3 regions of the Pseudomonas sp. OTU750018 genome follow, and region 1 is predicted to be linked to each of the others. Evidence: riboswitches for the same ligand, from Rfam matches in the RefSeq annotation. Region 1 holds a riboswitch; each other region holds the start of a gene.
What was found. A riboswitch is a leader RNA that binds a small molecule or an ion and turns the genes downstream of it on or off. The one in region 1 is predicted to bind cobalamin.

Region 2: it holds a riboswitch for cobalamin, as region 1 does, so the genes downstream of both, cobW (cobalamin biosynthesis protein CobW) here and HCI85_RS19130 (TonB-dependent receptor) in region 1, are expected to answer to the same signal.
Region 3: it holds a riboswitch for cobalamin, as region 1 does, so the genes downstream of both, cobO (cob(I)yrinic acid a,c-diamide adenosyltransferase) here and HCI85_RS19130 (TonB-dependent receptor) in region 1, are expected to answer to the same signal.

The regions. Positions count from the first base shown of each region.
Region 1 is NZ_JAAPAU010000004.1:63,746-68,149, forward strand. Features, by position in the region: gene HCI85_RS19130 (TonB-dependent receptor) at 1-1,759, opposite strand, end outside; cobalamin riboswitch at 1,860-2,073, opposite strand; gene dxs (1-deoxy-D-xylulose-5-phosphate synthase) at 2,140-4,035, opposite strand; gene HCI85_RS19140 (carboxyl transferase domain-containing protein) at 4,121-4,404, opposite strand, start outside.
Region 2 is NZ_JAAPAU010000003.1:39,410-43,813, forward strand. Features, by position in the region: gene cobN (cobaltochelatase subunit CobN) at 1-1,729, opposite strand, end outside; gene cobW (cobalamin biosynthesis protein CobW) at 1,736-2,791, opposite strand; cobalamin riboswitch at 2,892-3,126, opposite strand; gene HCI85_RS15690 (cobalamin biosynthesis protein) at 3,093-3,656, shown strand; gene cobM (precorrin-4 C(11)-methyltransferase) at 3,653-4,404, shown strand, end outside.
Region 3 is NZ_JAAPAU010000002.1:588,988-593,391, forward strand. Features, by position in the region: gene bluB (5,6-dimethylbenzimidazole synthase) at 1-321, opposite strand, end outside; gene HCI85_RS11525 (cobyrinate a,c-diamide synthase) at 318-1,625, opposite strand; gene cobO (cob(I)yrinic acid a,c-diamide adenosyltransferase) at 1,622-2,233, opposite strand; cobalamin riboswitch at 2,343-2,567, opposite strand; gene HCI85_RS11535 (MliC family protein) at 2,635-3,228, opposite strand; gene HCI85_RS11540 (alpha/beta hydrolase) at 3,335-4,404, opposite strand, start outside.

The DNA of each region.
Region 1 (4,404 bases):
AGTCGTAGTTCAGGCCAAGATTGAACAGGGTGTAGCCACCTTCGCGGCCTAGGGCATGGCCGTCATCTCCAGCCAGGTAGCGTGGCCCGGTGTAGTTGCTCTCCACATAGCCTGTCAGTCCTTTCAGCAATTGATAGCTCAGGCTCATGCCAGCGGTATGTCGCGCAACCCATGGCACGTCGTTGCCCTCGAATGCGCCGGCGCGGTAGCGTGCGTCGGTGAAGCTGTATTGCCCGTTGAGGCTCAAGCGTTCAGTGAGCTGGCGCTGGCCTTCCAGCAACAGGCCGTCACGGCGAGTCTTGTCCAGGTTGATGGTGACGAAATTGAGTGGGTCGAACAGCAGCTCATCCTCAAGGTCGAGGCGGTACAGGCTGAGTTGATAGCGTTGTACGCCATCCTGCCATTCGGCCCCCGTTTCCCAGGACGTCCCGGTTTGCGGTTTGAGGAAGTCGACGTCCGGCAGGGTAAAGGCGTTGTCCTCGACGTTGGCGAAGCGCAGTACGTCTTCGCGCTTGAGAAACAGCCGGACTTGGCGGGCGGCTTGCCAGTTGAGGCCGATGCTGCTGCTGTCTTCGCGGTCGGTATGGGCGCGCGCCACGGCGTTGTCACGGTCTTCTGCCTCGCTGGTGCGGTAGCCCAGGGTAAGCGTGAGATCCCGATACAACGGTTGGCTCAGTTGGCTGTACCAGTCGCGTAGCGTCTGGCGGGAACGGGTGTCGCCAAACACTGAGCTGAGTTCGTAATCGCTGCTGATGTGGTCGTGGCCCAGCAGCCACTCACCACGGCCGAAGTCACTATTCCAGTGGCCGGTCAGGCGCGGGCTAAGGCTTTCCACCCGAGTGCCTTGGATAAAAGGTGATGCGAACAGAGCGCCGACGCCATCGCTATCGCGGTAGCTGTAGTCGAAGTCGGCGGTCCAGTGCGTACCCAGATTCTGCTGGAAGGCCAGGCGCTGCACTTGAGTCTTGCTGTCGTTGAAGTCCTGCGGTGAGCCTGCGGCTTTACGGTCAGCGCGGCGTTGCGTTTCGGTCAGGCGGCCTGGGTAGCGCAACTCGTCATCAATGCTCTGCTGCTCGTACAGCGCCCAGCCATTGTCATGGTCGTAGCGCAAGCGGCCAAAGGCATTGCTGTAGCTGGCATTGTTGTTGTCGCGATAGCCATCCGTATGTCGGGACTCGCCGCTGCCGTAGAGCGATAAGCCGTGCCCCAGCTGTTGGTTGAAATGCCCACGGTATGCTTCCAGATCATGGCTGCCGCGACTGGTCTCAAGGTAGCCTTCATTCTCGCTGGGCTGACGGGTGATGATATTGATCACCCCGCCCACGGCTTGGTCGCCGTACAGCACGCTGCCGGCGCCGCGGATAATCTCGATTCGTTCGATATTGCTCAGCGGCACGCTATTGAGGTTGGCGGCTTCCTGGCTGGGGTTGTTCAGCCGGCGGCCATCCACCAATACCAAGGTGTTATTCGCCGCATTAGCGCCGAAGCCACGAAAGCTCAAAGAGACCCGATTGCCGTCGCCGAGCGTGTCTTGAATTTGCAGCCCCGCCTGGGTGCGCAGCACATCCACCAAGCTGCTGGCAGCGCTAATTTCGATCTGCTCACGGCTGATCACGGCGACGCTAGCCGGTGCCGGGGTTTGCAGCGGTGTGGCACGGGTAATCACCAGCGGCTGGGCTTGATAGGGCTGCGTCGCTTCAGCAGCCAGCGCCAGGCCAGGTGCAAGCGCCACAGCCAGGGTAAGACGGGACAATTTCACGTAGAGAATCCTCAAAAGATCAAACGACTTTTGAGGAGGGCAGGGGCAAGAACGGGCGCGCTGGCGCAGCCTGAGCTTGACGGTGATGCCCTCCGCAACACCAGTCACATCCAGCAAGGCCGGTCTCCGGGCTCTCGACGTGCGCCGCCTCGCCTTCCCGGGATAACCCAGTGGCGTTGAGGTGACGTGCAGAACGACTCTGCGGTCGATTACCGTTGCGGGGGCAGCGCCGGGGTTGCTCTTCGTGAGCGCACCGGCTTCCCGTTTAACGCCGCTTCACTGTGGAAGGGCGCACCTTGGCGGAAGTAAAACGCCGCGCACCTTAATGCGCGGGTGAATGAATTACAAGCAAGCCTGGCTCAGCTCTGGATGAGCGGTGCTCATGCAGAAAGCATGGCAAGGCGTGCGCGGACGGCAGCCTCGATACCGGCGGCATCCAATCCACATTCGGCGAGCATCTGCGCGGGCTTGGCGTGCTCGACGTAGTAGTCCGGCAGCCCCAGATGCAGCACCGGCTTGAGGATGTCGGCGTGAGCGAGAAACTCGCTGACCGCGCTGCCGGCACCGCCCATCACGCTGTTCTCTTCGATGGTCACCAGCAGTTCATGGCTGGCCGCCAGCTGGCGTACCAGGGCTTCGTCCAGCGGTTTGACAAAGCGCATATCGACCACCGTGGCATCCAGCACTTCGCCGACCTTGAGGGCTTCGGCCAGTTGTACGCCAAAGACCAGCAGGGCGGTTTTTTTGCCGTTGCGGCGAACGATGCCCTTGCCGATTTCCAGCGGTTCCAGGCCCGGCTCGATGGCGGCATTCGGACCGCTACCACGCGGATAACGGACGGCGGCCGGGCCATTGAACAGGTGACCGGTGGTGAGCATACGGCGCAGTTCGTTCTCATCGCTGGGTGTCATCACCAGCATGCCGGGGATGCAGCGCAGGTAGGCAATGTCGAAGCTGCCGGCGTGGGTCGGACCGTCTTCACCGACCAAGCCGGCGCGGTCAATGGCGAACAGTACATCGAGGTGCTGCACGGCCACATCGTGGATCAGCTGGTCATAGGCGCGTTGCAGGAAGGTCGAATAGATCGCCACCACCGGTTTGGCACCGTCGCAGGCCATGCCGGCCGCCAGGGTCACGGCATGCTGTTCGGCGATGGCCACGTCGAAATAGCGCTCGGGATAACGTTCGCTGAACGCCACCAGGTCCGAGCCTTCTTTCATCGCAGGGGTGATACCGACTAGGCGCGGATCTGTCGCGGCCATATCGCATAGCCATTGGCCGAACACGCTGGAGTATTTCGGGCCGCTGGTTTGTTTGGGAGCGGCCGGCGCGTTGATCGGCTCCAGCTTGGTAATGGCGTGGTAGCCAATCGGGTCGGCTTCGGCCGGGGCAAAGCCCTTGCCTTTTTTGGTCACCACATGCAGGAACTGCGGGCCGTCGAGGTCGCGCATATTACGCAGGGTGGCGAGCAGGGTGGGCAGGTCGTGGCCGTCGATCGGGCCGACATAGTTCCAGCCCAGTTCCTCGAACAGGGTACCGGGCACCAACATGCCTTTGGCGTGTTCTTCGACCTTGCGCGCGATTTCCCAGGCACCCGGCAGGTGCGAGAGGATCTTCTTGCTGCCTTCGCGCATGTTCGAGTAGGTGCGGCTGGAGATGATCTTGGCCAGGTAGTTGGACAGGCCGCCAACGTTCTTGGAGATCGACATGTCGTTGTCGTTGAGGATCACCAGCATATTGGCACCCACGTCGCTGGCGTGGTTCAGTGCCTCGAAGGCCATGCCGGCAGTCATGGCACCGTCGCCGATTACGGCAACGGCCTTGCGTTTGCTGTTCTGCAGGCGCGCGGCGATGGCCATGCCCAGTGCGGCGCTGATGCTGGTGCTGGAGTGGCCGACGCCAAAAGTGTCGTACTCACTTTCCGAGCGGCGCGGGAACGCTGCGATGCCGTCCTTCTGACGCAGGCTGCCCATCTGTTCGCGGCGGCCGGTGAGAATCTTGTGTGGGTAGGCCTGATGGCCCACGTCCCACACCAGGCGATCATCCGGGGTGTCGAAGACGTAATGCAGGGCCACGGTCAGCTCGATCACGCCCAGGCCGGCACCAAAATGTCCGCCCGTCTGCCCAACGGTATACAGCAGGTACTGGCGCAGCTCGTCGGCCAGAATTTCCAGCTCGGCTTCACCCAGACGGCGCAGCTCGTCCGGCGTGTTGGCACGGTCTAGAAGGGGCGTCAGCGGGCGCTCACGGGGAATCTCGTGGAAGGTCGTCGGCATCAGGCAGATCGTTATCGGTGCAAAAGATGCGGCAGTTTACCCGAAGCGTCGGAAACTGCCCAAACAAGGTTCGGGCAGACGGTTGTTACCAGGTGTCGACTGAGCGTTTCTTGCCTTCGCGCTTAGCGGGTTTAGGCGTGGCGTTGAGGCCGCGCAGCAGCCAGGCGCGGGTTTCCACGGGGTCGATCACCGCATCGATCTCCAGGAAGCTGGCCATATTGATGCCCTTGCCATTCTCGTAAGCCTTGGCCACCAGCTTGTCGAACAGCTGTTGGCGTGCCTCCTGTTCTTCGACGGCGGCCAGTTCCTTGGCAAACCCCAGGCGTACCGAGCCTTCCAGGCCCATGGCGCCAAATTCGGCACTGGGCC
Region 2 (4,404 bases), on a different contig from region 1:
GGCCGAGAATCGCGCTCGGCCAGCACTGCTCGGACAGACCGACGCTCTTGCCCGGCAGCCATTCCAGATTGCCGTGCTTACCGACGTGGATCACCGCGTCACACGCAAACACCCGGCGCAGCCAGCAGTAGAACGCCAGATAGCCATGCGGCGGCACCAGATCGGGGTCGTGATACACCGCCGCCGCGTCCAGCTGATAACCGCGCGCCGGCTGGATGCCGACAAAGGTCAGGCCGAAACGCAGGCCGGCAATCATCAGCCGACCGCTGCGGAACATCGGGTCCTGCTGCGGCTCGCCCCAGCGCTCGCACACCGCCTGCTGGTTGGCTTCCGGCAAGCTGTGGAAAAACGCCAGATACTCATCCAGCGCCAGGCTCTGCGCGCAGGGCCGTGCGTCGAGCATGTCCAGATCATTGGTCACGCCGCCGAGCAGCTGGTGGATCAATGCGGTGCCGCTGTCGGGCAAGCCTTCCACCGGATAGCCCTGCTGTTGCAGCGCCTTGAGGATATTCAGCGCCGCCGCCGGGGTATCCAGGCCGACGCCATTGCCGATGCGCCCGTCGCGGGTCGGGTAGTTGGCGAGGATCAAGGCGATGCGCTTGTCGGCGTTGCTTTTGTGCGCCAGGGCCATCCAGTTGCGTGCCAGCTCGGCGACGAAATCCATCCCCGGCAGATGGGGCTGGTAACAGACCACATCGCTCTGGCTGCGCTCGCTGCGCCAGGCCAGACCCTTGAAGCTGATCGGCTGGGTAATCAGCCGGCCGTCCAGCTCGGGCAGCACGATATGCATGGCCAGGTCGCGTGAACCCAGGCCCTGGGCATTGGCCTGCCACTGTGCATGGTTATCCAACGAACAAATGGCTTGCAGCACCGGGATATCGCGGCGAAAAGGCCGTGCGCTCGGCGCTTCCGGGTTGGACAGGGCGAAGGCCGTGGTGTTGATAATCAGGCGGGCATCGGCTTCGTCCAGCCAGTCTTCGACCTGGGCAAGACAGGCCGCCTCCTTAAGGCTGGCCACGGCAATCGGCAGCGGATTAAGGCCCTGGGCCTGCAAGCGCTGGCAGAACACGTCGATAAACCCGGTATTCGCCGCCTGCACCTGGGTGCGGTAGAACAGCAACGCCGCCACCGGCGCATCAACCTGCCAGTTGGCTTGCCAATCGGCCAGGCTCGGGTTGGCCAGTTGCTGGTGATACAGGCCCACGCGGGGCAGCGGCTGCGGGTCGCCCCAGGCGTAGTCACGCTGCAGCCACTGGCTGGCGATGCAGTTAAATAGCTGCAACGCGTTAGCCGCACCGCCCTGGCGCAGGAACTGCCAAAGCCGCTCGGCCTCGGCCACTGGCACGTTGCTCAGGGCCATCAGCTCCGGATCGGGGTTGTCGCAGCCCGGCACCATAATCACCTGCGCACCGCGCTCGGCCAGCTCGACCAGACGCTCGATGCCGTAGCGCCAATAGCTGACGCCGCCGTGCACGGAAATCAGGATGACCTTGGCGTGCTGCAACACCTGCTCGACGTAGAGATCCACCGAGGCGTGATTGCTCAGCTGCGCCGGGCTGGCCAGACGCAGGCTGGGGTAATCCACCGGCAACTGCCGAGCCACCTCGGCCAGCAACGACAGGTGCGAATCGCCGGTGCACAGAATCACCAGCTCGGCCGGGGTCTGGCCGAGGTCGGCAATGCTGTCGAGCGGCAGCTGGCTGCCTGGCTGGGTGCGCAGCAGGTGCATGCGGGCTTAGCCTACCAGCGCGGCGTTTAGCTCGGCTTCGATAGCGGCCTGATCCAGGGTCTGGCCAATCACCACCAGGCGGGTGATACGCGGCTCATCGGCCTGCCAGGCGCGGTCGAAGTGTTTATCGAAACGCTGGCCAACGCCTTGCAGCAGCAGGCGCATCGGCTTGCCGGGAATCGCCGCAAAACCCTTGATGCGCAGAATGCCGTGTTTGCTGACCGCCTCCTTCAGCGCTTGCAGCAGACGCGCTTCCTCGGCTTCAGGCAGTTCCACGTGGAACGAGGCGAACTCGTCGTGATCGTGGTCTTCATGGCCTTCCAGGTCATGGTGGGTCTTACGGCCCTCGATATGCAGCTCGGTCTCACAGTTCAGGCCCAGCAGCACGTCGAGCGGCAGCTCGCCGCCATGGGCTTCGATGATTTTCACCGCCGGCGGCAGCTCTTCCGCCACTTCCGCGCGCACGGCAGCCAAAGCGGCGGAGTCGAGCAGGTCGGCCTTGTTGAGAATCACCAGGTCGGCGCTGGCCAGCTGGTCGGCGAACAGCTCGTGCAGCGGCGATTCGTGATCGAGATTCGGGTCGAGCTTGCGCTGCGCATCAACCTGCTCGGGGAACGCGGCGAAGGTGCCGGCGGCCACAGCCGGGCTGTCGACCACGGTGATGACCGCGTCCACCGTGCAGGCGTTGCGAATTTCCGGCCAGTTAAAGGCCTGTACCAGCGGCTTGGGCAAAGCCAGGCCGGAGGTTTCGATAAGGATATGGTCAAGCTCGCCGCGGCGCGCCACCAGCTCGCGCATCACCGGGAAAAACTCTTCCTGCACGGTGCAGCACAGGCAGCCGTTGGCCAGTTCGAAGATACGGCCGTTGGCTTCTTCTTCGCTGCAACCGATGGAGCACTGCTTGAGGATTTCGCCGTCGATGCCCAGCTCGCCAAACTCGTTGACGATCACCGCGATACGTCGGCCGTCGGCGTGGCCGAGCATATGCCGCAGCAGGGTGGTTTTACCGGCGCCGAGGAAGCCGGTAACGATGGTGACGGGAAGTTTGGCGAGGGTTTGCATGGCGAGTCCTGCGTGACGTCGAAAGAAAGACGAGCAGGAGGCGGCACAGACATGACAGCCACGGGGCGTCAGCCAACACCACCGGATCACCCCGCCCGGTTGTCGAAAACGTGACGAGGCAGGTCTCCTGGCTCACGACCGGGCTGGCGTAGGTACGCCGGCTACTCCCTTCGCCTTCCCGCGCTGACGCAGTGGCTGTTGTGCTGCAGCGCTTGAGCGGCAGAACAACGCAAGGGACGAGTCGTTTACAGTTGCGGGGGCAGCCAAGGCATCAACCTTGTTCCCTCTTAGCTTCATGGGCATGCCCACGAAGAACCTCGAACGCGACAAGGCTACGCAGGCCATGGCGGCCGGTCAATCGCGGTTGACCGGTGCCGGCCGCCATGTTGAGCTACGCCGCCGCACACACCGAGCGCCGCAGATGATCCCCAGCCACACCCCTCGCCGCCCCGCTGCCGCCGTTCAGGTCGTCGCTGGGCTGGGCTGCCGTAGTGGTTGCGGTGTGGAGGACTTGCTCAGCCTGCTGCTGCACAGCCTGCAGACGCATGGCCTTACTGTGGATAACCTGGCCGGACTGGCCAGCATCGCGCATAAGCAAAGCGAGCAGGGCCTGCTGGCATTGGCCGAACGCCTTGGTCTGCAGCTGAACTGCTTTAGTGCGGAAGAACTGCAGCCCTATCAGCACCGCGTGCAAGGCTCGCCGCTTACCCTGGCCGCCACCGGCAGCCCGGCGGTCGCGGAACCTTGCGCCCTGGCCCTGGCCACACTTATGAGCGGCAATGCTGCCCGCCTGCTCGGCGAAAAAACCCGCAACCCCAGCGCCACCTGTGCGTTGGCGTCGATTGCACCCAAGGATGTGTCATGACCGTCTACTTTATCGGCGCCGGCCCCGGCGACCCCGAGCTGATCACCGTCAAAGGCCAGCGCCTGCTGCGCAGCTGCCCGGTGATTCTCTACGCCGGCTCGCTGGTGCCGGCAGCGGTGCTCGAAGGCCACAGTGCCGAGCAGGTGATCAACACCGCCGAACTGCACCTGGATGAAATCATCGAGCTGATCCGCCAAGCTGATGACAAAGGCCAGGATGTGGCCCGCGTGCACTCCGGCGACCCGTCGCTGTACGGCGCGATTGGCGAACAGATCCGTCACCTGCGCCGGCTGGGCATCGCCTTCGAGATCATCCCTGGGGTGACGGCCACTGCGGCGTGCGCTGCCCTGCTGGAAAGCGAACTGACTCTGCCCGAGGTGTCACAGACGCTGATCCTCACCCGCTATGCGAGCAAGTCGAACATGCCCGAGGGCGAGGCATTGGGCGACTTGGCGCGCCACGGCGCGACCATGGCAATCCACCTGGGTGTGGTGCACCTGAGCAAGATCGTTACTGAGTTGCTGCCGCATTACGGCGCAGATTGCCCGATTGCCGTGGTGCATCGCGCCAGCTGGCCGGATCAGGATTGGGTCAGCGGCACCCTGGCCACCATCGAAGAACAGGTGCGCGCCAAAGGCTTTCGCCGCACCGCGCTGATCCTCGTCGGCCGCGTGCTGCACGCCGAACAGTTTGCCGACTCAGCGCTTTACAACGCTGAGCATCGGCACCTGTTCAGGTCTGCAGAAGA
Region 3 (4,404 bases), on a different contig from region 1:
CAACAGTTCGGCGCAATCGCGTATACCCTCGACTTTCAACCGCATAAATTCATCGCTGCGCTCACCCAACGCCTCGGCGGTGCGCGTGCGCTCCTTCTCTACCAGGCCGTGGATCGCTTCGCGCAAGGCCGGACGGGTGATGCGAATAAATCGCCAGGGCTGCATCATGCCCACGCTGGGCGCCTGATGCGCAGCTTCGAGCAAGCGCGCGAGCAACTCGGGTGCCACCTCGCCACCGCTGAAATGGCGCATATCGCGCCGTTCAGCGATGGCGCGGTACACCGCCGCACGCTCTTCGGCACTGAAAGCCTGCTCACTCATGCCGGCGCACCGGGACAAAACAACGCGGCAGCGGCAACCGGATCGGACGGCAGATAGAAGTGAATATAGGAGGCGGTCATCCGCCCCTGGCGATAGACCGCCTCACTGGTGCGCTTGTAGTTCGGGCACTCGCCACGGGTAAGCGGTTGCAGTTCGCTGCTGAGCGCCGAGTAGTGAAAACTGTGGCCGCGCAGCAGCCCTTCCGGCAGCTCAGCCTGTTGCAGGGCCATGGCGGTCATGCGTGGTTGCAGGGTCGCCTCGCCGTTTAACAAACCGAGCATCTGCCCGCTGGCGCCCTGTTTGTCGGTCAGTTTGTCGAGCAGGTAAAGCATGCCACCGCACTCGGCGTGGATCGGTTTGCCTGCCTCATGGTGAGCGCGGATTGCCTCGGCCATGGCCTGGTTAGCTTCAAGCGTGGACAGGTGCAACTCCGGGTAACCGCCGGGCAGGTACAGGCTGTCGATATCCGGTAACTGTTCATCTGTAAGCGGCGAAAAGAACGCTAATTCAGCGCCCAGCTCGCGCAGCAAATCGAGGTTGGCCTGATAGAGAAAGGCAAAAGCGCTGTCGCGCGCTACGCCAATGCGTACGCCCTTAAGCAACGGCGCGGGCCTGGCCTGTTCGGGCGCGGCGAAGCTGACTGGCGGCGGCAGACTGGTATCGGCACTGGCAGCCAAGGCATCGGCGGCGGCATCCAGACGGGCATCCAGGTCGAGCAGTTCGCCCGCCTGAACCAGGCCGAGATGGCGGCTCGGTAAACCGACCTCGGCGCTGCGCGGTAGCGCGCCGTACCAGCGAATCGAGGCTGGCAGCGCATCACGCAGAATCTCGCCATGCCGCGCACTGCCAACCCGATTACCGAGCACGCCAGAAAACGGCAAATCCGCCTGGAAGGTCGCCAGTCCATGGGCCATAGCGCCAAAGGTCTGCGCCATGGCCGAACCGTCGATCACCGCCAGCACCGGCACACCAAAGTGCCGGGCCAAATCGGCTGCCGAAGGCGTGCCATCGAACAGGCCCATCACCCCTTCAATCAGAATCAGGTCAGCCTCACCCGCCGCCTCCCAGAGCAGACGACGACTCTCGGCTTCACCGACCATCCACAGGTCGAGCTGATACACCGGCGCGCCGCTGGCGCGAGCAAGAATCATCGGGTCAAGAAAGTCCGGGCCGCACTTGAACACCCGCACGCGCTTGCCCTGGCGTGCATGCAAGCGCGCCAAGGCTGCGGTGACCGTGGTTTTACCCTGACCGGAGGCCGGTGCAGCGATCAATAACGCGGGGCAAGAGTGGGCGCTGTTCAAAACTCCACGCCCTTCTGCGCCTTAACCCCGGCCTTGAACGCATGCTTGACCAGGCTCATCTCGGTCACGGTATCCGCTGCCTCGATCATCCCCGGCAACGCGCCACGACCGGTTACCACCACATGCTGTAGCAGCGGCCGCGCTTCGATGTCGGCGAGCACCGCGTCGAGTTCCAGATAACCGTACTTCAGGGCGATATTCAGCTCGTCGAGCACCACCAGACCGATGGCCGGGTCATTCAGCAGCTGCGCCGCCACCGTCCAGGCTTCGCGCGCCTTGTCGATATCACGCTGGCGATCCTGGGTCTCCCAGGTAAAGCCTTCGCCCATCACGTGGTAGCTGACTTCATCGGGAAAACGGCGAAAGAAGGCTTCTTCGCCTGTGCTGGCTGCACCCTTGATAAATTGCACCACGCCCACTTTGAGGCCGTGGCCCAGGGCGCGGGCAACCATGCCGAAGGCGCTGCTGCTCTTGCCCTTGCCATTACCGCTGTGCACCAGCAGCAGGCCGTACTCATCCTGGGCCTGGGCAATCTTTTCATCGATAAGGGCTTTCTTGCGGGCCATGCGCGCCTTGTGCCGGGCGTCACGTTCAATCGATTCAGTCATCGCATGCTCCACCGCCACAGGGCGATCTGGCTGGAAAAAGCATGCGGGGATAGGGAAAGCGCGGGCCTGCGCACAGCGCACACCACACGCCAGCCATCGCCCTCCGCGATGCCGTGGACTGCAGCAGGCCGGTCTCCGGGCTTGTGAGCGAGCCGAATGGCTCACGACCGCACCTTCCCATGCATCACGCACAGTGGTTCTTGCGGCGTTTGACTCACTTACCGTTGCGGGGGCAGCGTCGGAATAGCGGGCGTTCACACGCACAGCGCACCGACTTCCCTGTTTCACCCCGCACACGCAATGCGTTGGGGGCACCTGCTACAAGGCGCGAAGGTTAGAGAGTTCATGATTAAGCGTCAAACGAATGCGCCATTTGGCGCAGACTGCTTAAGCCACCAGGGTTACTTGGCCTGACACTTCATCTCGGGCGAGCCATAGCCCCACACCACGGTCGCCTCCCCCTGGTGCTCCCAGAATGATTCGTTGCGCCCCTGATATTTGCTGCCGCTGGCTGCAGGCTGCTGATACATCAACGACACGCTGTCAGCAAACTCGGCCACCAGGGTCCCAGGCTCGGTGGGGTAGTAGGTGACGATGACTTCCTTGGCCGGCAGACCATCGCATTGAAAACGCACCGGACCGGTCCCTTTCAGTAACGCGTAGCGCGCCTGCAATTCGGCAATCCGCAGGCGATAGCTCTCGGCTACGCACTGCTCACGGTCAGCGGCCTTCCAGCAGTCATTGCGGCCTTTTATCCAACCTCTCTGCTCAGCCTTGAGTACCGGTGGATGCTGGTTTATGGCCTTGGCCGACGCCTGCTGATAAACATTCGACATTTTCTGATCAAGCTCGGCCAGAGCAGGCGCCTGACAAATCAGCTCCTCGATACTGCCAGCCTCAACCTTGGTACAGCTGAACGATGGCTCAGCCGCCTGCAGGGTCGCTAACGGCAGGCCGAGCAGAGCTAAAAGGGCAAAACGCTTAGGGGTAAACATGCTGATTCCTCGTCCGCTTTACGTTGGTTTTTAATAGCCGTATCCAGGCGTACACCCTGCTTGCGACAAGCTGCATGCTTCGTCAGCTAAGGCCAGACCAGAGCACCTACCACTGCCCCTTGAGTACCCGCCGGGTTGCTTCACGTACCGTCAGCGGGTAGTCCGTATTCATGTACCAGACTGCCGGGTGCTCGGTGACAGATAGCGCTCGCTGATCCGGCGGCAGGTTGGTACGCAGCAGCAAGATCACATCACTGCTGACCCAGGGATGACGGTACCAGTAGTGATGCCCGACGATATCAAAGCCGCGCTCGCTGCTATTACCGGAAACATCCAGCAGAGTGACATTGTTCAAGTGCCGCCTGCGGGTGAACTGGTGCAGGCTCTGCTCGGCCCGACTGCTGCCAATCCGCGCGCCACCGGGCATCAGGCGCTGCGCGTAATCCAGCGCCTCGTCCTGATCGGACACGGTGATCATCACCTGTTCAGCGACGCGACTGATTGCCGGCAGACGCCCTTCAAATACTTCCTCGGGGACATCCGCAGCGGCAAACACCACCGCGCCAATCCGATAACGCGCCTGTAACTGCGCGGTATTCAAATCCGGATGACGATTCTGGAACGCCTGCAACGCCAGAGATGCCACGCGCCCACCGGCGCTATAGGCGATCAGGTTGATCCGCTCAGCAGCGGTATGTCGCGCCAGCAGCTCGATCAACTGCGCCAACGCCTGGCTGGAATCACGAGCGCGATTCACATCGATGCCGAGCAGATAACTGGCAATGTTCTGGTGTGACGGCCAGTCGAACGCCAGACCGACAAAGTCGCGCCCGGCAAAATGCACAAGCTCGCCCGTCAGTTCACAGGCATTGGCAAAATCCACTTTTGCACCATGCACATAGATGATGATTTCCTTGTCGCGGGCCTTGTCCAGCGCCAGATTGATCGCATCGACATAGCTCTGCACCGCCGGCGCCAAAGGCACATCAACCGGCCGCTGCACCGGCAGTATCGCTGTTTGCTGAGCCTCAATCAGACTCAGTGGCAGCTCACGCGCGCGCAGCTCGCTGACCGAAGCCGAATGCAATTGCGACCAATCACTCTGCTGATCGCCCAAACGCACCTGGGCACGCCCCAGTTGCAAGGTTGGACTGACGCGATTGCCATAGCCCACGC